Regions from separate parts of the Streptomyces sp. NBC_01197 genome, predicted to be linked through region 2. Evidence: riboswitches for the same ligand, from Rfam matches in the RefSeq annotation. Region 2 holds a riboswitch; the other holds the start of a gene.
The links. A riboswitch is a leader RNA that binds a small molecule or an ion and turns the genes downstream of it on or off. The one in region 2 is predicted to bind glycine.
Positions count from the first base shown of each region.

Region 1: another riboswitch for glycine. It lies ahead of gcvT (glycine cleavage system aminomethyltransferase GcvT); the one in region 2 lies ahead of gcvP (aminomethyl-transferring glycine dehydrogenase).

Region 1 is NZ_CP108569.1:2,056,415-2,068,304, reverse strand. It holds gene OG452_RS09205 (L-serine ammonia-lyase) at 1-919, opposite strand, end outside; gene glyA (serine hydroxymethyltransferase) at 1,092-2,354, opposite strand; gene gcvH (glycine cleavage system protein GcvH) at 2,364-2,744, opposite strand; gene gcvT (glycine cleavage system aminomethyltransferase GcvT) at 2,812-3,927, opposite strand; glycine riboswitch at 4,068-4,163, opposite strand; gene OG452_RS09185 (ABC transporter ATP-binding protein) at 4,307-5,008, shown strand; gene OG452_RS09180 (enhanced serine sensitivity protein SseB) at 5,101-5,850, shown strand; gene OG452_RS09175 (enhanced serine sensitivity protein SseB C-terminal domain-containing protein) at 6,182-6,952, shown strand; gene OG452_RS09170 (ABC transporter permease) at 7,290-8,288, shown strand; gene OG452_RS09165 (ABC transporter substrate-binding protein) at 8,335-10,080, shown strand; gene OG452_RS09160 (ABC transporter permease) at 10,176-11,183, shown strand; gene OG452_RS09155 (ABC transporter ATP-binding protein) at 11,180-11,890, shown strand, end outside.
Region 2 is NZ_CP108569.1:6,660,370-6,672,259, forward strand. It holds gene ftsR (transcriptional regulator FtsR) at 1-241, shown strand, start outside; gene OG452_RS30615 (bifunctional nuclease family protein) at 295-768, shown strand; gene OG452_RS30620 (MerR family transcriptional regulator) at 934-1,527, shown strand; gene OG452_RS30625 (DNA polymerase IV) at 1,584-3,176, shown strand; gene OG452_RS30630 (PRC-barrel domain-containing protein) at 3,092-3,469, opposite strand; glycine riboswitch at 3,610-3,708, shown strand; gene gcvP (aminomethyl-transferring glycine dehydrogenase) at 3,896-6,781, shown strand; gene OG452_RS30640 (DUF5999 family protein) at 6,870-7,073, opposite strand; gene OG452_RS30645 (hypothetical protein) at 7,374-7,964, opposite strand; gene OG452_RS30650 (glutamate--cysteine ligase) at 8,479-10,002, shown strand; partial or broken gene OG452_RS30655 (substrate-binding domain-containing protein) at 10,039-11,813, opposite strand.

The DNA of each region.
Region 1 (11,890 bases), 4.6 Mb from region 2:
CCGGGACGAAGTTGATGTAGTAGTGCAGGACGGCGGGGATGATGCCGGCCGCGCCGTTCGTGGGGGCGGTGACGACTCGGCCGCCGGCCGCGTTCTCCTCGTTCACGGCCATCGCGTAGAGCGTGATCCACTCCATGGCGCGGGCGAGGGGGTCACCCTCGGCGCGCAGCTGGCGGGCCGAGTTGGCCGCGCGGCGGCGGACCTTGAGGCCGCCGGGGAGGATGCCCTCGCGGGACATGCCGCGGGCGACGCAGGACTGCATGACGCCCCAGATGTCCAGCAGCCCCGAGCGGATCTCCGCCTCGGTGCGCCACGCCTTCTCGTTCTCCAGCATCAGCGCCGAGATGGAGAGACCCGTCTCCCGGGTCAGCCGCAGCAATTCGTCGCCCGTGCGGAAGGGGTGCTTCAGGACGGTGTCGTCGAGGACGATGCGGTCCTCGCCCACTGCGTCCTCGTCCACCACGAAGCCGCCACCCACCGAGTAGTACGTCTTCTCGAGGAGTGGGGCGCCCTCGGTGTCGTAGGCGGAGACCGTCATCCCGTTCGCGTGGTACGGCAGTGCCTTGCGACGGTGCAGGACCAGGTCCGTGTCGTAGTCGAAGGCGATCTCGTGCGCACCGAGGACGCTGAGGCGGCCACTGGTGCGGATCTGCTCGATGCGCTCGTCGGCGTGCTCGACGTCGACCGTACGGGGGGACTCGCCCTCCAGTCCGAGGAGCACCGCCTTCGGGGTGCCGTGTCCGTGACCCGTCGCGCCCAGCGAGCCGAAGAGCTCGGCGCGGACCGATCCGGTGTGGGCCAGCAGGCCCTCGTTCTTCAGGCGGGCGGCGAACATCCGGGCGGCCCGCATGGGGCCCACCGTGTGGGAGCTGGAGGGGCCGATGCCGACCGAGAAGAGGTCGAAGACCGATATGGCCACGGGGGAACTCCTTGGTGTGGGTAGACGCCGTTGTCTGCCGGGGTGGTGCAGAGGAAGCGCGGTACAGCGGTGAGCGGGGTGCCTACGTGGTGCGGGGCACCCTGCTCACTTGTCCAGTGTGCGGGGTGCCCCGTGGTTCGTACAAAACCGTACTGATCCGGACCGACCGGTCCTACTTCAGCCCGGGGTACAGCGGGAACTTCTCGGCCAGCGCGGTGACCCGGGCGGCCAGCGCCTCCCGGTCGTAGGCAGGCTTCAGCGCGGCCGCGATGATGTCCGCGACCTCGGAGAAGTCCTCGGCCTGGAAACCGCGGGTGGCCAGGGCAGGCGTACCGATCCGCAGCCCCGATGTGACCATCGGCGGGCGCGGGTCGTTCGGGACGGCGTTGCGGTTGACCGTGATGCCGATCTCATGGAGACGGTCCTCGGCCTGCTGGCCGTCCAGCTCCGAGTTGCGCAGGTCCACCAGGACCAGGTGCACATCGGTGCCGCCGGAGAGGACCGAGACACCGTGCTCGGTGACATCGGCCTGCACCAGACGCTCGGCCAGGATGCGGGAGCCGTCCAGGGTGCGCTGCTGGCGCTCCTTGAAATCGTCCGTCGCCGCGACCTTGAAGGAGACCGCCTTGGCCGCGATCACATGCTCCAGCGGACCACCCTGCTGACCGGGGAAGACCGCGGAGTTGATCTTCTTGGCGAGCTCGGCGGTGGAGAGGATCACGCCACCGCGCGGGCCGCCCAGCGTCTTGTGCGTGGTCGTGGTGACGACGTGCGCGTGCGGGACGGGGGACGGGTGCAGGCCCGCGGCCACCAGGCCCGCGAAGTGCGCCATGTCGACCATCAGGTACGCGCCGACCTCGTCCGCGATCTTGCGGAACGCGGCGAAGTCCAGCTGGCGCGGGTAGGCGGACCAGCCGGCCACGATCAGCTTCGGCTGGGACTCCTTGGCCAGGCGCGCGACCTCGGCCATGTCGACCTGGCCGGTCTGCTCGTCGACGTGGTACGCGACCACGTTGTAGAGCTTGCCGGAGAAGTTGATCTTCATACCGTGGGTCAGGTGCCCGCCGTGGGCGAGGTTCAGACCCATGATCGTGTCACCGGGCTTGAGCAGCGCGAACATCGCGGCAGCGTTCGCCTGGGCGCCCGAGTGCGGCTGGACGTTGGCGTGCTCGGCACCGAAGAGGGCCTTGACACGGTCGATCGCGATCGTCTCGATCACGTCGACGTGTTCACAGCCGCCGTAGTAACGGCGGCCCGGGTAGCCCTCGGCGTACTTGTTGGTGAGGACCGAGCCCTGGGCCTCCATGACCGCGACCGGAGCGAAGTTCTCCGAGGCGATCATTTCGAGGGTGGACTGCTGGCGGACCAGCTCGGCGTCGACAGCGGCGGCGACGTCCGGGTCGAGCTCATGGAGGGAGGAATCAAGAAGTGACATCAATAGTCCCTAGTTGCCGGCGGAGAGAGCGGCGTACTCGTCGGCGGAGAGCAGGTCGTCCGGCTCGCCGGTGACGCGCACCTTGAACAGCCAACCGCCCTCGTACGGGGCGGTGTTCACCAGCGAGGGGTCGTCGATGACGTCCTGGTTGATCTCGGTGATCTCACCGGAGACCGGGGCGTACAGATCGCTGACCGACTTGGTCGACTCCAGCTCGCCGCAGGTCTCGCCCGCGGTGACGGTGGACCCGGCCTCAGGGAGCTGGGCGTAGACGACGTCACCGAGCGCGTTGGCCGCGAACTCCGTGATGCCGACCGTCGAGACGCCGTCCTCGGCGACCGACAGCCACTCGTGCTCCTTGCTGTAACGCAGCTGCTGGGGGTTGCTCATGACCTGATTCTCCTGGATGCGGGGGAGTGCTGATGAACGGTGGTCTTACGGGCTGAGATGGTGTGGGTCACTTCTGGCGCTTGTAGAAGGGGAGGGCCACGACCTCGTACGGCTCATGCGTACCGCGGATGTCCACGCCCACACCGGAGGTGCCGGGCTCCGCGTGGGCCGCGTCGACGTACGCCATGGCGATCGGCCTGCCCAGCGTCGGCGAAGGGGCGCCCGACGTGACCTCGCCGACGACCTGGCCGTCCGCGACGACCTGGTAGCCCGCGCGGGGGACCCGGCGGCCCTCGGCGATCAGACCGACCAGCTTGCGCGGCGGGGCCGCTGCGGCGCGCTCGGCGGCAGCCTCCAGGGCAGCGCGCCCGACGAAGTCGCCCTCCTTCTCGAACTTGACGACCCGGCCGAGACCGGCGTCGAAGGGGGTCAGCGCGGTGGTCAGCTCATGGCCGTAGAGGGGCATACCCGCCTCCAGACGCAGGGTGTCGCGGCAGGAGAGGCCGCAGGGCACCAGACCGGCCGGCGCGCCCGCCTCGGTCAGTGCCTGCCAGAGCTTCTCGGCGTCGGACGGGGCGACGAACAGCTCGAATCCGTCCTCGCCCGTGTAGCCGGTCCTTGCGATGAGCGCCTGGACGCCGGCGACGGTGCCGGGCAGGCCCGCGTAGTACTTCAGCCCGTCCAGGTCGGCGTCCGTGAGCGCTTTCAGGATGCCGGAGGATTCCGGGCCCTGTACGGCCAGCAGGGCGTACGCGTGGCGGTCGTCCCGTACGACGGCGTCGAAGCCGCCCGCGCGGGCGGTCAGCGCGTCCAGGACCACCTGCGCGTTGCCCGCGTTGGCGACGACCATGTACTCCTGCTCGCCGAGCCGGTACACGATCAGATCGTCCAGGATCCCGCCGTCCTCCTGGCAGATCATGGTGTAGCGGGCGCGGCCGTTGCCGACGGTGCTGATGTTGCCGACCAGCGCGTGGTCGAGCAGCCGCACGGCCTGCGGGCCGCTGACGGTGATCTCGCCCATGTGGGAGAGGTCGAAGAGACCGGCGTGCGTCCGTACGGCGATGTGCTCGTCGCGCTCACTGCCGTAGCGCAGCGGCATGTCCCAGCCCGCGAAGTCGGTCATGGTCGCGCCCAGCGAACGGTGCAGGGCGTCGAGTGCTGTGAGACGGGGCGTGGGGCTCATATGCGGTACTCCCGGGGCATGACAGACGAGGACGATCCTCCCCATCTGTCATCGGAACCTGAGAGGTTCGCCGGCGCCTGTTGAGAGGGACGGCTTGCACCTTGGGTGGGGCCGCAGGGCGGCCCGCTTTTCAGATCTGCCTCGTCCGCGCGGTACGGGGCCTGAGAGATTACAAGGGAGGGACTTGCTCCTTCGGCGCCCCGGCCGGTGGCCGGGAACTCTCCCGCGCGGATTCGAACGGCCTGTATGGAGTTGGCGCGCACATCATCGCATGCCGCGCGGGCGGCGCCTCACCTGTGTCGCATTACTCTTTCTTTACACTCCGTCAGCGGGGGTATGCAGGGGATACGCAGGCATACGGGCGCAGGGGGGAGTGGCCATGGTGGGGCAGGGGTGGCGCACGGATGTGGCGCCGACTGAGACATCCCGGGGGCCGGGGGCGGTGCCGGCGCAGTCCGGGCGGGCGGTTCGGCCCGGACGGGAGGCGGCCGGCGGCGAGCCGCCCGCGGTGAGGGACCTGCGTCGGCGGGCCGGCCGCAGCCCGCACCGTCTGGTGTTCGCCGCCGGGGACGTGGTGGTCCTGTCCGGTCTGCCGGGCAGCGGGAAGTCCACGCTCTTACGAAGGGCCGCGGGGGCGCGCGGGATCGACTCGCAGGACGCCCGGGACCGCTGGGAGCGCCGGATGCCCGGCTGTCTTCCGTACTGGAGCTACCGGCCGCTGGTGCGGGCCGCCCACTACGGCAGGCTGTGGCGCGCCCTGCGCTCGGGCGCCGGTGTCGTCGTGCACGACTGCGGCACGCACTCCTGGGTGCGCGCTCTGCTGGCCCGGGCGGCGCGGCGGCGCCGGAGCGCCCTGCATCTGCTGCTGCTCGACGTGGCACCCGGGGCGGCGCTGGCCGGTCAGGCGGAGCGCGGCCGGAAGGTCTCCGTGTACGCCTTCGCCCGGCACCGCAGGGCGGTCGCCGGGCTGATCCGCAACGCCGAGCGGGCGCGGCTGCCCGCGGGGTGCGGTTCGGTCGTGCTGCTCGACCGGGAAGCGGCGGCCGTACTGCGCCGGATCGGGTTCGGGGCAGCGGTGTGACGGTCCCGCTCCTTATGGTTGGGGGAGACCGAACGAGCGGCTCCAAGGCCGGTCGGCAGGTGAACAGGTGAGAAGGGGATACCTCGGTGGACATGGCATGGCCGGGAAACGAGCTCGAAGAGGTCCTGACCACATCGGTCGGGAACCCCGCCGCGGGCGGCCGGCTGATCGAGGTGCTGGGGCGCAGCAACCTCTGGGTACCGCTGCCCAACGGCGGTGGACAGGACAGCAGTTCGCTCGACCTGCCCACCGTGGACATCGAGGGCGGGGCCTATGTCCCCGTCTTCAGCTCCGAGGCTCAGTTCCTCCAGTGCGTCGGCTCGCACTACTCCTTCGCGGTGGCGCCGGCGGTCGAGTTCGCCCGCGGGCTGCCGCCGCAGCTGGGCGTCGCGGTGAACCCGGGCGGTGCGATCGGTATGCCGCTGCCGCCGCCCGCCGTGGCCGAACTGTGCCGCACCGGCCGTACCTCCCTCGACGGGCCCGCGACCGGCGGCCGGGTGCGGCTCTTCGAGCCGGACTGGCAGGAGGAGCCGGTCGATTTCCTCTCCGCCGCCGCCGGTGAGTTCGAGGAGTCGGGCGTGGTCCTTTCGGCGCGACGGGCCCTCGCCTCCATCGAGGGCGGCGACCCGGTCCTCTTCGTCGGGGTCGAGTTCGCGACGTGGGACGGCGCGGGACGCAACGCCCCGATGGACGCGCTCGGCCGGGCACTGCACCGGGTCGAGGTGCCCTGGCCGGTCAATCTCGTCCTGCTGGACGTGGCGCAGGACCCGGTCGCCGACTGGATGCTGGACAAGGTCAGGCCGTTCTACGTCAGGGCCGACGCCATCGGGCCGGTGCTGTAGGGGCCGGTGCCGCAGGGCCGGGACCTGCGGCGCCGGGACCGAGGCGGCCGGTGCCGCGCAGGCACCGGAAACCCGCCGCGGCCTAAGCTGGTCTGATGTGCGGGATGTGTGGGAGGGCCGGCGCGCGAGTTGGCCGGAATCGCATGGAACCGGAATCACACGGAACCGAGGCGCACCGAACCGGATCGAACTGATCGTACGGAACGGATCGTGCGGGCGGGGTCGTGTGAGCTGCGTCCCGGCGCGTGGAACGGCGACGGGCGATCAGAAGCGCGTGGATCAGAAGCGCGTGGGTCAACAACGGGTGGATCAAAGAGGGGCGGGACCCAGAGTGAGTGCGTCGGGCACGGCGGCCGGGCAGGTCGAGCAGATGCTGCTCCAGGTGACCCCCGGGCGGTACGACGCCTATGAGGCACTGCTGCAGGCGCTCGCCGACAGCCAGGTCTGGATGCTGCTCTGGCACGGCCAGGCCGGGTCGCCGGACGCCCAGTACGGGAACATGGAGATCGAAGGTCTCGGTTACGCCCCGTGTGTGACCTCGGCGCAGGAGCTGGCGGTCTCCGGCTGGAACCGTTCGCACGAGGTGGTCACAGGACGTGACGTCGCCCGCTCCCTCTACCCCGACCACTGGGGAATCTGGCTCAATCCACATGCCCCCGGCGGCGGCGTCGGCATCCCCTGGACCGATCTGCGGCGGATCGCCACCGGGCTGGACCGGATGCCGGCCGGGCCGCTGCGGCTGTCCGAGCCGGCCATCGAGATCCCGCAGTTCTACGCGCTGCTCACCCAGAGCGCCCATCACACCCCGGCGATCCGCGCGTTGAGCCGGGTCTGGGTGCAGCCCGCGCTCGGCACCCCGTATCTGGCCATCGGGCTCGATCTGTACGACACGAGCCAGCAGTCCGTGGATTCGGTGCGGGCGATGATGCAGCAGTCGATCGCCGCTGTGCCCGAGGGGCTGCCCGTCTCGACGGTGGCGCTGTCCGACCCGTACGACCCGGTCGGGATGTGGCTGCGGGCCAACTCCCGCCCCTTTTACGACCGCGAGGCCCACGCGGCGCCCTCTCCCGCGGCAGGATACGGCTACCCGCCGGTAGGCTGAGTGCACCAATTAGGCCGTCAATGGCGGCCGTTGGGCGTGATGTCCGAACTGGCGCTTTGGTGAGGAAGATTTCCGCTCAGCCGGTCCCGGCGTCCGGATAACGGAAGTTCATTAGCCGCATCACGGTTGCGCATACTTTCACCTTCAGGTCTGGCGGGTGATCGCAACCGCAATGAAGACTCCCTGCATTGAGCATCGTCGTGCCCTTGTGCGGCGAGTCATGAACACATTCCGTCACTTCAGCACAGTGGCATCACCCGATGCGCTTGATGCACAGCAGCCGCCACCGCGGCAGGTACGGGCCGGCCACCGCCGGCCGGGAGGGGTCAAAGGCACTGTGACCGCACCGATCGAGACCACCGGATCGACTGCCGAAGCGCAGCCGGAGGCAGTACTCACGGGGGCCACGCAGAGCCAGATCGAGGGCCGTTCACTCGGCCGGATCGCCTGGACGCGTTTCAAGCGGGACAAGGTCGCCGTGGCGGGCGGGGTCGTCGTGATCCTGCTGGTGCTGGTCGCCGTCCTGTCCAAGCCGATCCAGGCGATGTTCGGGCTCGACCCCAACGCCTTCCACCAGAACCTGGTCGATCCCGCTCTGCTGGCGCCCAAGGGCAGCTTCGGCGGCATGAGTTGGAGCCACCCGCTGGGTGTGGAGCCGCAGACCGGCCGGGACATCCTGGCACGCGTCGTCGAGGGCTCCTGGGTCTCGCTGGTGGTCGCCGCCGGGTCGACACTGCTCTCGGTCGTCATCGGCGTCGTGATGGGCGTGGTGGCGGGCTTCTACGGCGGCTGGGTGGACAGCGGCATCAGCCGCCTGATGGACACCTTCCTGGCGTTCCCGCTGCTGCTCTTCGCGATCTCCATTTCCGCCGCACTGCAGGGCAACGCCTTCGGCATGAGCGGTCTGACGCTCCGTATCTGCGTGCTGATCTTCGTGATCGGCTTCTTCAACTGGCCCTACATGGGCCGTATCGTCCGTGCGCAGACGCTCAGTCTGCGTGAACGGGAGTTCGTCGAGGCCGCCCGCTCCCTGGGTGCCCGCGGGCCTTTCATCCTCTTCCGCGAGTTGCTCCCGAACCTGATCGCGCCGATCCTCGTGTACGCGACGCTGCTGATCCCCACCAACATCCTCTTCGAGGCGTCCCTGAGCTTCCTCGGCGTGGGTATCCAGCCGCCGCAGGCCTCGTGGGGCGGCATGTTGTCCAGCGCGGTCGACCTCTACCAGGTCGACCCGATGTTCATGGTCATTCCCGGCCTGGCGATCTTCATCACCGTGCTGGCCTTCAATCTGCTGGGGGACGGGCTGCGCGACGCACTCGACCCCCGTGGCAAGTAATCGCGGCCATGCCGCACACCGGACAACCGAGGGGGCTTTCCTCAGCATGAAGAGCAGGAAGACGGCAGCGGCGATAGCCGCGACGGTAGCGCTGGGGCTCGCTGCCACCGCTTGCGGGAGCAGCGCCAGTGGCGGCGGGGGCAGCCACGGCAAGGTCGACGCGGGTCTGACGAGCATCGTCAACAAGACCGACAAGAAGGGGGGGACGGTCACCTACGAGCACGCCAGTGGCGCGGACTCCCTGGACCCCGGCAACACGTACTACGGCTGGGTGCAGAACTTCTCCCGGCTCTACGCGCGTGCGCTGGTGACCTTCAACCCGGCTCCGGGCAAGGACGGGCTCAAGATCGTGCCCGACCTGGCGACGAGCCTCGGCAAGGCCAGCCCGGATGCCAAGACCTGGACGTACCACATCCGCAAGGGCGTGAAGTTCCAGGACGGTTCGGTCATCACCTCGAAGGACGTCAAGTACGCCATCGAGCGGAGCTTCGCCCGTGAGGCACTCTCCAACGGGCCCACGTACTTCAGCACGTACCTCAAGGACGGCGACAAGTACAAGGGCCCCTACAAGGACAAGTCGCCCGGCGGTCTCAAGTCCATCGAGACGCCGGACGACTCCACGATCGTCTTCCACCTGAGCAAGCCGTTCGCGGACATGGACTATCTGGCCACGTTCTCGCAGACGGCTCCGGTGCCGCAGAAGGCGGACAAGGGCGCTGCGTACGTCCAGCACATCGTGTCCTCGGGCCCGTACAAGTTCGCTTCGTACAGCGAGAGCCGGGGCGCGACGCTGGTCCGCAACCCGCAGTGGGACCCGAAGACGGACCCGATCCGCAAGGCGCTGCCGAACAAGATCAACCTGAACTTCAACGTCACGCCGACGACCGTCGACGAGCACCTGCTCAACGACACCAGCACCGCGGACATCGCCGGTACTGGTCTGCAGTCCAAGACCCAGCCGAAGGTCATCACCAAGGCCACCGAGAAGGCGAAGACGGACGACCCGTACGCCGGCGCGCTGCAGTACCTCGCGCTGAACGTGCACGTGAAGCCGTTCGACAACGTCGAGTGCCGCAAGGCCGTGCAGTACGTCGCGGACAAGGCCGACATGGTCGACGCGATCGGCGGCGAGGTCCGGGGCGACCCGGCGACGACCGTCATCCCGCCGGGCGTCTCGGGCTACAAGAAGTTCGACCTGTACCCGACCCCGGGCAACAAGGGCGACATCGCCAAGGCCAAGCAGCACCTGGCCAAGTGCGGTAAGCCGAACGGCTTCAAGACGACGCTGACCGCCCGCACCGACCGTCCCGACGAGGTCACCAGCGCCACCCAGCTCCAGCAGAGCCTGAAGAAGATCGGCATCACCGCCGACATCAAGACGTTCCCGTCGGACAAGTACTTCACCGACTTCGCGGGTGTCCCGGACTGGGTCCACAAGAACAACGCCGGAATGATGATGATGGCGTGGGGCGCCGACTGGCCGGCCGGCTTCGGCTACATCGACCAGATCGTCGACGGAAAGGCCATCAAGCCGTCCGGTGGCACCAACCTGATGGAGCTCGACGACCCGAAGATCAACGCGGAGATCGTCAAGGGCATCGGGACGCTGGACAACGCGAAGCGCAACGCCACCTGGGGCAAGGTCGACCAGATGGTGATGGAGAACGCGTCGCTCGTCCCGCTCTTCTACCGCAAGAACCTGCTCTACCGCCCGGACTCGGCGGCGAACGTAACGGTCAGTCAGGCGTACCTGGGCATGTACGACTACGTGCTGATGACCTCGACCAAGTAACACACCTGTTCATCGACAGCACCCCCCTGAAAGGCAGGTGAAGGCGCCGGGACGGACGGGCCTACCCCGTCCGTCCGACCCGGCGCCGCACGGCTGTGGCTGCGTACATCATCCGACGCGTATTCGCCGCGGTGTTGCTGCTGCTGGTGGTCAGCGCAGTCACCTTCGCGATCTTCTTCCTCGTCCCCCGCCTCGGCGGGCAGACGACCGACTCCATGGCCGCCCAGTTCGTGGGCAAGAGCCCCGACCCCGCGACGCTCGCCGCGGTCAAGAAGAACCTGGGGCTCGACCAGCCCCTCTACGAGCAGTACTGGCACTTCATCAAGGGCATCGTTGTCGGCGCGAACTACCACTTCGGGCCCGACCCCGCCGTGTGTCACGCGCCGTGCTTCGGTTACTCCTTCAAGACCCACTCGGCGGTCTGGCCCGAGATCCAGCAGCGCATCCCGGTGACCCTGTCGCTCGCGATCGGTGCGGCGGTCATCTGGGTGGTCAGCGGTGTCGCGACCGGCGTGCTCTCCGCGCTCAAGCGGGGCACCCTCATCGACCGGCTGGCGATGGGCGTGGCCCTGGCCGGCGTCTCACTGCCGATGTTCTTCACCGGACTCGTCTCGCTCGCCCTGTTCAGCTTCCACTGGACGATCTGGGACGTGCACTTCGTGCCCTTCACGGACAATCCGGCGGAGTGGGCCTGGAACCTGGTCCTCCCCTGGTGCACCCTCGCCTTCCTGTACTCGGCGCTCTACGCCCGGCTCACCCGGGCCGGGATGCTGGAGACCATGGGCGAGGACTACATCAGAACCGCGCGGGCCAAGGGCCTGCGGGAGCGGAACGTGGTCGTCAAGCACGGTCTGCGCGCCGCGCTGACCCCGCTCGTCACCATCTTCGGGATGGACTTCGCGCTGCTCATCGGCGGCGCGGTCATCACCGAGACCGTCTTCGACTTCCAGGGGATGGGGGCCTACGCCATCCAGGGCGTGACCCGCAGCGACCTCCCGATCGTCATGGGTGTGACGCTGGTGGCCGCCTTCTTCATCGTTGTCTGCAACCTGCTGGTGGACCTTGTGTACGCCGCGATCGACCCCCGGGTGAGGCTCTCATGAGCGACGTGCGCAAGAAGGGTTCCGGCGAGCCCCCCAAGAGCGGCCAGGCCGGTGCGCCGTCCGCGGCCGGCAAGAGCTTCCTCTCGGTGCGGGACCTGCGGATCCACTTCGACACCGACGACGGCCTGGTCAAGTCGGTTGACGGCGTCAGCTTCGACCTGAAGGCCGGTCAGACGCTCGGCATCGTCGGCGAGTCAGGATCGGGCAAGTCCGTGACCTCGCTGGGGATCATGGGTCTGCACAACTCGGACCGGGCGCGGATCTCCGGTGAGATCTGGCTCGACGGCGAGGAGCTGATCGGAGCGGGGCCCGAGCGGGTCCGCAACCTCCGCGGCCAGAAGATGGCCATGATCTTCCAGGACCCGCTGTCGGCGCTGCACCCGTACTACAGCATCGGCGCGCAGATCGTGGAGGCGTACCGCGTCCACAACAAGGTCGACAAGAAGACCGCGCGCACACGTGCGGTCGAGATGCTCGACCGGGTCGGCATCCCCGAGCCGCACCGCCGCTTCGAGGACTACCCGCACCAGTTCTCCGGCGGTATGCGCCAGCGCGCGATGATCGCGATGTCCCTGGTCAACAACCCCGAACTGCTCATCGCCGACGAGCCGACGACCGCCCTGGACGTGACCGTCCAGGCGCAGATCCTCGACCTCATCCGCGACCTGCAGAAGGAGTTCGGCTCGGCGGTCGTCATCATCACCCAC
Region 2 (11,890 bases):
TGTGGCCGGGCTTGTCGCGGACCTGGGCCGATTCGGTCTGGAACCGCGGCATCTGCGTGCCATGAAAGCGGCCGCCGACCGTGAGTCCGGGCTGATCGAGCAGGTCGTCGCCCCCCTTCGGCTGAACCGCAATCCGCAGACCAGAGCGGACGCGGATACGACCACGAAGGACCTGGCAGCACTGACCGTGCGGCTTCACGCGGCGCTCGTGCAGACCTCTCTCCGGGTCCGGTTGTACTGATCACGGGGGTGCCCGACTACCCAAACCTGCCGGGCACGTCCTAGGGTTGCTGTGTGAACGAGCTCGACGTTGTGGGTGTCCGGGTGGAAATGCCCTCCAACCAGCCGATCGTGCTCCTGCGTGAAGTGGGAGGCGACCGGTATCTCCCTATCTGGATCGGCCCTGGTGAGGCGACCGCGATCGCCTTCGCCCAGCAGGGCATGGCTCCAGCAAGGCCGCTGACCCATGACCTCTTCAAGGATGTCCTCGAAGCGGTCGGCCAGGAGCTCACGGAAGTGCGCATCACCGATCTGCGCGACGGGGTCTTCTTCGCGGAGCTGGTCTTCGCGAGCGGGGTCGAGGTGAGTGCGAGGCCTTCCGACGCCATAGCGCTCGCTCTGCGCACCGGGACGCCGATCTACGGCAGTGACGGAGTGCTCGACGATGCGGGAATCGCCATTCCTGACGAGCAGGAGGACGAGGTGGAGAAGTTCCGCGAGTTCCTCGACCAGATTTCTCCGGAGGACTTCGGGACGAACAGCCAGTGACGCTCCGCTCGGGTCGTCAGCGCATCCGGCAAGCCTTTCCCCGGAGAGGGGCACGCGAAACCACTCCTGGGGTGATTATCACTCGGCGTGCCGAGTGTGGCGATCGTTGACGCACCTCAAGTGACTGCCTACCGTCGAGTGGGCAGTTCAAGGACGGAGGTCGGCGTGAGAAGCACCGGCGAAGATGTGGCAGGGGATCTCCCCGGACTGGGTCCGGGGGACGGAGTGCCGTATCCGCTTCACGGCTCAGCGGCCGAACCGACGACCGACACCGTCGGCTACCGGGGGCCGACCGCCTGCGCGGCGGCCGGGATCACTTACCGGCAGCTCGACTACTGGGCGCGCACGGGACTGGTCGAGCCGAGTGTGCGGCCCGCCCAGGGATCGGGCACCCAGCGTCTCTACAGCTTCCGGGACGTGGTCGTCCTCAAGATCGTGAAGCGGTTCCTGGACACCGGTGTGGCCCTCCAGAACATCCGTACGGCGGTCCACCACCTCAGAGACCGCGGGGCCTGCGACCTCGACCGTATGACGCTGATGAGCGACGGCGCGACGGTGTACGAGTGCTCCTCGCCCGACGAGGTGGTCGGCCTGCTCCAGGGCGGCCAGGGGATCTTCGGAATCGCCGTCGGGGTCGTGTGGCGGGACGTGGAGAGCGCCCTCTCGCAGCTGCACGGCGAACGGGTCGACACCGGCGAGACCCTGATCGGCCACAACCCGGCCGACGAACTGGCCAGGCGCCGCAACCGCGCTGTCTGACGGGCCAGCGCACCGCAGAGCCCCGATTGTCAGTGCCGTGAGGCAGCATCGGTGGTGTGAGAGCTGTACCGACCATCCTGCATCTGGACATGGATGCCTTCTTCGCCGCCGCGGAACAGGCGGCGAAGCCGAGCCTGCGCGGGAAGCCGGTGGTGGTCGGCGGGCTGGGGCCGCGCGGAGTGGTGTCGACGGCCTCGTACGAGGCCCGGATCTTCGGGGTGCATTCGGCGATGCCGATGGCGCAGGCCCGTCGGCTCTGTCCGAACGCCGCCTATCTGGTCCCGCGCTTCGGGCTCTACCGCGAGGTGAGCGGCCAGGTCATGGAGCTGCTCCGGCGGCTCTCGCCGCTGGTCGAGCCACTGAGCCTGGACGAGGCCTTCGTCGACCTGGAGGCGGGCGGAGTCGCCGACGGCAGCCGGTCGGCCCGGCGCGCCGGTGAGCAGCTGCGCAGGGACATCCTGGCGGTCACGGGGCTCAGCGGGTCGGTGGGCCTCGCCGGCTCCAAGATGCTGGCGAAGATCGGCTCGGAGCGGGCCAAGCCGGACGGCCTGGTCCTGATAGAACCGGGCACCGAGCGCGAGCTGCTCGCCCCCCTCTCCGTACGAATTCTGCCGGGCGTGGGGCCGGCGACCGGTGAGCATCTGCGCAGGGCCGGGATGACCACCGTGTCCCATCTGGCAGAGGCGGGTGAGGACGAGCTCGTCCGGCTGCTGGGCAAGGCGCACGGCGCAGCGCTGTACCGGATGGCGCTCGGCCACGACGACCGGCCCGTGGTTTCGGACCGGGACGCCAAGTCGGTCTCGGTCGAGGACACCTTCGACGTGGACCTGCACGACCGGGTACGGGTGCGGGCGGAGGTGGTGAGGCTGGCCGGCCGGTGCGTGGAGCGGCTGCGGGACGCCGGACGGTCCGGGCGGACGGTGGTGCTGAAGGTCCGGCGGTACGACTTCTCGACGCTGACCCGTTCCGAGACGCTCCGGGGGCCCACGGACGACCCGGAGGTCGTGCGCGAGGCCGCGGGACGGCTGCTGGAGGCCGTGGACACCACGGGCGGCGTGAGGCTGCTCGGGGTGGGCGTCAGCGGCCTCGCGGACTTCACTCAGGAGGATCTGTTCGCGCAGGCGGCCACGGAGCGGGCGGCCACCGAGCGGGCGGCCACCGAGCGGGCGGCCGTGCTGGAGCTCGCGGCGGAAGAGGCGGTGCCCGGCCCCGCGGCGCCGCCGGAGCCACTCGTGGACGAGCCGCCGCCCGGCACCGGCCGCCGCTGGCTCGCCGGGCACGATGTGCGCCATGACGAGTACGGCGCGGGGTGGGTGCAGGGCAGTGGCGTGGGCCGGGTGACGGTGCGGTTCGAGGATCCGTACGCGACCGAGCCCGGCCGGGTGCGGACCTTCAGGGTCGACGACCCCGCGCTGCAGCCGTCGGATCCGCTGCCGCTGGTCCGGGCTGCCGCGACTGCCCCGGGCGGGCCGGACAGCCCGGCCGTGGGGGAGGAAGCGGACACCGGTGAGAGGCAGCCCGGGCGGCCCGGGGAAGCAGCGGCTGCCGGGGCGGAGCCGGAGGCTCAGGCGCGTTCCTCTTCGCCCGCGAGCCGGCCGAAGTCCCGGTCGGGAGGCGGCGGCGTGGGGGCCGAGATACCGAGCCCGTAGTGGTGGTAGAGCTGGAGTTCCTGTTCGGGCGAGAGATGGCGGCCGACGCCGAAGCCCGGTGCTTCCTTGATCAGGTTGCGGTCGAAGGGCACTCGCAGGGCTTCCCTGACCAGTTCGCTCGGCTTCAGCGGGACGAACGCGTCCCGGCTGAACAGTCCGGTACGTACCGCGGCCCACTCGGGCACCCCGGTGGCGTCGTCGAGGTAGACCTCGTCAACCGTGCCTATCTTGAGGCCATTGAGGTCGAACGCCTTGCGGCCGATCAGGCTGCGCGGATCTATGTCGCTCTGCACGGTCCCTCCAACTGATCGCAACGGATCACCATGTCTCCCGCCCCCGGCGAAGGTCTCCCTCTCAGGGAAGTCCAGAACCGTGGCATCGGCCACTCGAACACCGTGCGAAGTGGCTCGCTGGTAGGCTGGCCACTGGCTGCTGACCCCGCGCGGGAGAGCTCTTCGGACGCGTTGTCCGGGGGCGCCGAAGGAGCAAATCCTCCCCGGAATCTCTCAGGCACACGTACCGCGCGGACGAGGTCACTCTGGAAAGCAGGGCGGGCGTCGGGCGGGCACGCCCGGATCCCTACCTCACCGACGGTGAAAGCGGGCGCGTCGAGCGGCGGGCCGGTGAAACTCTCAGGTTGAGATGACAGAGGGGGAGGCCGTCCGGGTACCCGTGCCGTGGTACCCCTCGCAGGTCGTAACGACCAGGAGGCCTCCGCCATGACTGCTCACCGCATTCCGCTCTCCCAGCTGGAGCGTGGCATCCCCTTCGAACAGCGCCACATCGGGCCCGACGCGGGGGATCAGGCCAAGATGCTCGCCCACGTCGGTTACGGATCGCTCTCGGAGCTCACATCGGCCGCCGTACCCGAGGTGATCAAGAGTGCCGAGGCGCTGAACCTCCCGGACGCCCGCACCGAAGCCGAGGTCCTCGCCGAGCTGCGTTCGCTCGCCGACCGCAATCAGGTCCTCGCCCCGATGATCGGGCTCGGTTACTACGGCACGTTCACCCCGCCGGTCATCCTGCGCAACGTCATGGAGAACCCCGCCTGGTACACGGCGTACACGCCCTACCAGCCGGAGATCTCCCAGGGGCGCCTGGAGGCGCTGCTGAACTTCCAGACCGTTGTCGCTGATCTGACGGGCCTGCCCACCTCGGGCGCCTCGCTGCTGGACGAGGGCACCGCGGCAGCCGAGGCGATGTCCCTCGCGCGCCGCGTGGGCAAGGTCAAGAACGGTGTCTTCCTGATCGACGCCGACGCCCTCCCGCAGACCGTCGCGGTGATCGAGACGCGCGCCGAGCCGGCCGGTGTCGAGGTCGTCGTCGCCGACCTCAGTGACGGCATCCCGGCCGATGTGGCCGAGCGCGGTGTGTTCGGCGTGCTGCTCCAGTACCCGGGCGCCTCCGGCCGGGTCCGGGACATCGCGCCCGTCATTGAGCAGGCGCACGAGCTGGGTGCCGTCGTCACCGTCGCCGCCGATCTGCTGGCGCTGACGCTGCTCACCTCGCCCGGAGAGCTGGGAGCGGACATCGCGGTCGGTACGACCCAGCGGTTCGGCGTCCCGATGGGCTTCGGCGGACCGCACGCCGGGTTCATGGCCGTACGTGAGAAGTTCGCGCGCAGCCTGCCGGGGCGGCTCGTCGGCGTCTCGGTCGACGCCGACGGCAACAAGGCGTACCGGCTGGCCCTCCAGACTCGTGAGCAGCACATCCGCCGCGAGAAGGCCACCAGCAACATCTGCACCGCGCAGGTGCTCCTCGCCGTGATGGCCGGGATGTACGCGGTCTACCACGGCCCGGACGGTCTGCGCGAGATCGCCCGGCGCACCCACCGGTACGCGGCGATCCTCGCCGAGGGGCTGCGTACCGCGGGCGTCGACGTCGTGCACGGCGACTACTTCGACACCCTCACCGTACGGACCGGGGGCAGGGCCGCAGAGGTCGCCGCCGCCGCCCGTGAGGGCGGGGTCAACCTGCACCAGGTCGACGCGGACCTGATCTCCGTCTCCTGCGACGAGACCACCACACGCACCCAGCTGGCCGCCGTCTGGGCCGCCTTCGGCGCCGACGGCGACATCGAGGCGCTCGACGAGCGGACCGCCGACGCGCTGCCCGCAGGGCTGCTGCGGGAGGACACCGTTCTCACCCACCCGGTCTTCCACCAGCATCGTTCCGAGACGGCGATGCTGCGCTACCTGCGCAAGCTCGCCGACCGTGACTACGCGCTGGACCGCGGCATGATCCCGCTCGGCTCCTGCACCATGAAGCTCAACGCCACCACCGAGATGGAGCCGGTCACCTGGCCCGAGTTCGGCGCGATCCACCCCTTCGCACCGGCCGGGCAGGCAGAGGGCTATCTGACGCTCATCCACGAGCTGGAGGAGCGGCTCGCCGAGGTCACCGGATACGACAAGGTCTCGCTCCAGCCCAACGCGGGCTCGCAGGGCGAGCTGGCCGGGCTGCTGGCCGTACGCGCCTACCACCGGGCCAACGGCGACACCGCGCGCACCGTGTGCCTCATCCCGTCCTCGGCGCACGGCACCAATGCCGCCAGCGCCGTGATGGCCGGTATGAAGGTCGTCGTCGTGAAGACCCGCGAGGACGGCGACGTCGACGTCGAGGACCTGAACGCCAAGATCGAGCAGTACCGCGACGAGCTGTCCGTACTGATGGTCACCTACCCGTCGACCCACGGTGTCTTCGAGGAGCACATCACCGACATCTGCGCCGCCGTGCACGACGCGGGCGGTCAGGTGTACGTCGACGGGGCCAACCTGAACGCGCTCGTGGGGCTCGCCAAGCCCGGCAAGTTCGGCTCGGACGTCTCGCACCTCAACCTGCACAAGACCTTCTGCATCCCGCATGGCGGCGGCGGCCCCGGTGTCGGCCCGGTCGGCGTACGGGCCCACCTGGCGCCGTACCTTCCGAACCATCCGCTCCAGCCGGCCGCCGGCCCCGCGACGGGCGTCGGTCCGGTCTCGGCCGCCCCGTGGGGCTCCGCGGGCATCCTGCCGATCTCCTGGGCGTACGTACGTCTCATGGGTGGCGAGGGGCTCAAGCGGGCGACGCAGGTGGCCGTGCTGGCCGCCAACTACATCGCCAAGCGCCTCGAACCGCACTACCCGGTGCTGTACACGGGCCCCGAGGGGCTGGTCGCGCACGAGTGCATCGTCGATCTGCGACCGCTGTCCAAGGCGACCGGTGTGAGCGTCGACGACATCGCCAAGCGCCTCATCGACTACGGCTTCCACGCGCCGACGATGTCGTTCCCGGTGGCCGGAACGCTGATGATCGAGCCGACCGAGAGCGAGAACCTGGCGGAGCTCGACCGGTTCTGCGACACGATGATCGCGATCCGCGCCGAGGTCGAGAAGGTCGCGTCGGGCGAGTGGGCGGAGGACGACAATCCGCTGTGCAACGCCCCGCACACCGCGGCAGCGCTGGGCGGTGAGTGGAACCACGGCTACACCCGCGAGGAGGCCGTCTTCCCGGCCGGTGTCTCGCCCGCCGACAAGTACTGGCCTCCGGTGCGCAGGATCGACGGAGCCTTCGGCGACCGCAACCTCGTCTGCTCGTGCCCGCCGCTGGACGCGTACGACAACTGACGGACATGCGGGAGGGCCGGTTCGGGGATGTCTCCCGGGCCGGCCCTTCGTCGGCTGTGCCAGTTCTGTTCCTCGGTACTGAGCAGGGTCAGGCGGCGGTCGCCAGTCCTGAGCCCAGTGGGCGGTGCGGCGCGATGATCTGGCCGTCGGGCAGCAGTTCACCGGTGTCCTCGAAGATGAGAACGCCGTTGCACAGCAGACTCCAGCCCTGCTCCGGGTGGTGCGCCACGAGGAGCGCGGCCTCCCGGTCGGCAGAGGTGGCTGACGGGCAGGTTGGCTGGTGCTGGCACATGGATGCGTTCTTTCGCTGCGTTGTAGTGAGTGTCCTGCGGCTCGATGCGGATTTCATGGCCGCCCCCCGATCAGTCGGTGATCCCAGTGTTGCCCTACGGGCGTCAATCCGCAGGGATTTCACGGCAGCACTTGCTACAGCATAAGGACGCATCACCCGTGCGGACGGTTCAGGTCAACTTGACTGCCTGTTCGGGTGGTTCGGAGGTGGCCCGGCCGGGCTAGACCGGATGGGCAGAAAGAGCGCCGCGCCCCGCGACCTGTCGGTGGTCGCGGGGCGCGCGGTGCTGGCCGGCAGCCGTCAGGCGGGAGAGCCCAGCAGCGGGGGTGACAGCCTCATAGTCATCACCGGCAGCAGTTCCGACACCCGGTGGGGGCGGTGCGCGGCGATGCCGGGTGGTGCGGGTGCGAGGGGCACCAGCAGGTCCGTGGGGGCCGGCATGGTGCCGGAGACCGAGGCGTCGGCGCCGGTGTCGCCGTGCAGCCACAGTGTCAGCATGTAGAGCTCAGGCACGGACAGCAGCCTGGGCTGGAACGGTGTGTCCATCGCCTCGGCCCGGCGCAGTGCGCTGCCGGTGGCGGTGGCGTAGGGGCCCTCGAAGAAGTGCGAGAAGGTCCAGCCGTCGGCGGTGAGCTTGGTGTCCGCGGCGGCCACGGCGTGGTCGCCGCTGCGGATCAGGAACCGCCAGCCGGTGAGCCGGGTGCGTGGGGTCCCGCCGCTCGGCATGATCTGGTCCAGTACGTAGACGGGAAGGGGCAGTTCGGGGGTGAGTGGCCCCGGGGCGGAGCGGAGAGCCGGGGTTCGGGCCTCGCGTACGGCAGTGGGGGAGCCGAGTGCCGCGAGGACGCTGCGCAGGGCCGGCGCGGGAGCCGGAGGGACATACAGCGGCATGATGTGGTCGCCTCTCACTTCGGAGACACGTTGATGCGTGGGCTGTGCGGACAGCACTGTCAGCAGGCAGGGGCAGAGGGGGGCCGTGGGGCATGGAGGGGTACCGCACTCTCCGGGGGCCGGGGCGCCAACTCTCTGCCTCGTCTGCGGAGTTTATACGACACGTGTTCACGCGGGGTTTCAACTAGCTGACGTGGATATTGCAAACAAGTTGCTATCCGGTCTTTCTTCTGCGGAGATTATCCCGATTTAACGTATGCGCGCTTCTGTGGCCTCACGGTTCTTCATGTGAGTGGTCGGCCGAAAACCGTCGGTCGTTTTCACCGTGCCCACCGGGCTTCACACGCTTGGAAATTGCTCCAGGCGTCTGCCTGGTGAATGTGCCACACGTCATCTTCTCGTAACCATACTCGCTCCTGACTCCGGGTGGGGAGTTACGGATCGCAGACTGTGGGCATTATCGACCGTGACCCGGGCGGCCGCCGTGGCCGCACACTCGTGGAGGGGTGCAGCGATGGGGGAGAAGCTGGAGGCCGGCGGTGTCGATCCGTCGGGTCGGCAGCAGTACCGGAGAAAGCTACAGCAGTGTCTGGAGGTGCTGGAGCGACTATTGGAAGAGAAGAGGTTCGACAGCCCGAGGAATCTCATGGGGATGGAGATCGAACTCAATCTCACGGGCGCCGACGGCATGCCCCGGATGGTGAATGAGGAGGTTCTCGACCGGATCGCCAGCCGTGATTTCCAGATGGAACTCGGGATGTTCAATCTCGAAGTGAATATTATCCCGCACCGGTTGGGCGGACGGGTCTTCGACCAGCTGGCCGAGGAGCTCCGCACCGGTCTCGCGTACGCGCACAGAAAAGCAGCCGAAGTCGACGCCGGGATCATGATGATCGGAATCCTGCCGACACTCGACCCGCAGGATCTCGTCAGCGCGAACCTCTCGTCGGCCGACCGCTACGCCCTGCTCAACGATCAGATGTGCGCGGCCCGCGGTGAGGACTTCGACCTCGACATATCCGGTGTCGAGCAGCTGACCTGCACCTCCTCGTCGATCGTGCCCGAAGCGGCCTGTACGTCGGTGCAGTTGCACCTTCAGGTCACTCCGGCGCGCTTCGCCGATGTGTGGAACGCGGCGCAGGCCGTCGCCGCCGTGCAGGTCGCGCTGGGCGCCAACTCGCCCTTCCTGTTCGGCAAGGAGCTGTGGCGGGAGTCGCGGCCGCCGCTCTTCCTCCAGGCGACCGATGTGCGCCCGCCGGAACTCCGGGCCCAGGGGGTGCGGCCGCGGACCTGGTTCGGCGAGCGCTGGATCGACTCGGCGTACGACCTCTTCGAGGAGAACCTCCGGTACTTTCCGCCGCTGCTGCCGCTGTGCGACGACGAGGACCCGCTGCGGGTGCTCGACGACGGCGGGGTGCCGCGCCTCCAGGAACTCGTCCTGCACAACGGGACCGTCTACCGCTGGAACCGCCCGGTCTACGACGTGGCCGACGGCGTACCCCATCTGCGGGTCGAGAACAGGGTGCTGCCCGCCGGGCCCACCGTCATGGATGTGATGGCCAACGCGGCCTTCTACTACGGGCTGGTGAGGGCGCTCGCCGATGCTCCCCGTCCGGTGTGGCGGCGGCTGCCCTTCGAGGCCGCGGCACGTAACTTCGACGCGGCCTGCCGGCACGGAATCGACGCCGGACTGGAGTGGCCGAGGGCAGGGCGCTCCGGCGGCGTCACGTCGGTGCCCGCGGTGCGCCTCGTCCGGGACGAGCTGCTGCCGCTGGCCGCCGCGGGGCTCGACGCCTGGGGTATCGAGGCCGCGGACCGCGACCGCTGCCTCGGTGTCATCGAGGAGCGGTGCAGGCGCCGGACGAACGGTGCCTCCTGGCAGGTGGACACGTTCCACCGGGCGCTGGAGGCGGGGCACGGGCGGCGCGAGGCGCTGGCGCTCACCACCCGGCGGTACGCCGAGCTGATGGCGGGCGGCGAACCGGTGCACTCCTGGCCGGAGGGTGTGCCGGCGACGGTGGCGGCTTGCGGCCTGTGAAGGTGCGGCGGGCGCTCTCCCAGGGGTGCGCCCGGGTCAGCGCCAGCCGAGCGCCATGACCGCCTTCAGCAGGACCGAGTTGATCTGAGAGGGGTCACTCACCTGGTACCCCGCGCCCCCGTCGCCCCGGCGACCTGCTCGACCTCGGTCCTGTCCGTGTCGGGGCCCACCGCGATCATGATCAGCGGCACGGGGCGCCGGGGGTCGGTGAGTTCCCGGAGCTTGGCGATCAGGGCGCTGCGGGAGATGCCGTGGTCGTCCTCGTTGACGCCGTCGGTGAGCACCACCACCGCGTTGAACTTCCCGCGGGCATAGGTCCTCCGGGCGTCCTGGAACGCCGCCGGCGTGGTGTCGTACAGACCGGTGGCACCGCCCGGTACGGGCTGCAGCGCCGAGAAGGCCGCGGAGAGCCGGTCGCGCTGGGTCCCGCCGCCCTTGACCGGACCGCCGAGGCGGACCGTCGGCACCCGCTTGCGGTAGTCGTGCGTGCCGTCGAGGTGCGTGGCGAAGTCCCAGAGCCCGATCTCGTCCTCCGGCGTGAACTGGTCGAGGGCCTTGAGCAAGGCCGCCTTGGTGATGTCCATCCTGGTCTGCCCGCCCTTCCCCGGCACAGGGGTGGACATCGAGCCCGACGCGTCGACGACGGTGGTCAGCCGGGCGCTCTGGACCGTGATGGTCCACATGCCGAGCGTCTCGTCGAGGACGTCGTCGGACGGAGGCTCCGGTGAGGCGTCGGTGTACGGCTGCGGGGTGCGCCCGCCCGCCGCCTCCACCCGGCTCGCCGTCGCGGGGCGGTCCGGGAGTCTGAAGCCCCGCCGGTCCAGCTCGGCGCGGCTGGCGCCCTCGCGGAGGTAGGTCATGAACCGCATCGCGGCCCGGCTCTGATGGGTGGTCGGCTCCGCCTCGTCGACCACCGTGTACGGGTAGTCCAGCTGGGGTGTGCCGTCCTTGGGGTAGAACAGCCGCAGCTTCTGGGCGCTGCCCCGCGCCGTGTTGTGCGCGAAGGCCGCCTGCTCGGACGGGACCAGGGGCTGGTTGTGGTGGGGGGCGTCGTCCTTCTCCGTACCGGACCCGTCGTGCGCGAGTGTGCCGAGCACCTTGGAATCCGCGTCCGAGGTGCGCCGGGACAGCACTTTGGCGGTGGCGGCGACCTGGGTGTCGCCCCCTGCTGCCCGGCCCGGTGACTGGGCGATGCTGCTGAGCGCGAGCAGCCCGGTGGCGCTGCGGGCCGGGTCGGCGGTGCCGATATGGATCCTGCCCGAGCCGGTGGCCGCCGCGGTGAGCCCGGCCCAGGTGTAGGTCTTGTCCGGCCAGCCCAGCGCCTTGGCGGCCGAGGGCACCATGGCCAGGGTGACCGGGGACTCCGCGATGCTGGAGGCAGGGGTGAGAGGACGTTCTCACCGGTGTCCTGGACCCGGCCCGCCCACGCCTCGGAGTCGGGCAGCCATATCTCGTACCCCGGTCTGGCGGTGGTGGTGCCCAGTTCGTGCGCGACCCCGGTACGAGTCGCGTGCTGTGACCGCGATGTCCAGGCACCGGCCGTCGGACCGCACATGGTCCCTGCGGGCCCGCTCGGCAGCGGTGCGTACGGCCGGGACGATATCGGGCGATGCCACCGTGCGCAGTTTCACCGCGGACCCGTGGCAGGGGCCGGAGAGCCCGAACATGCCGCGCTCGACAGCCACGTCCGTACCCGCCGCCACACCGAGGACAAGCACGGTGGCGATGGCGACCGTACGACGCCGCCGTGCACCGGAACGGGGCCGGGTTGCCGGTGCCGTGAGGTCATCGGGCAAGCTGTGACGTCCCATGCGGTGGTGTTCCTCCCCTGAAGGTGAACCAGGAAAAGGGGGAGCGCGCCATCGAATTGGCGCCCGTCCCCCGGCCT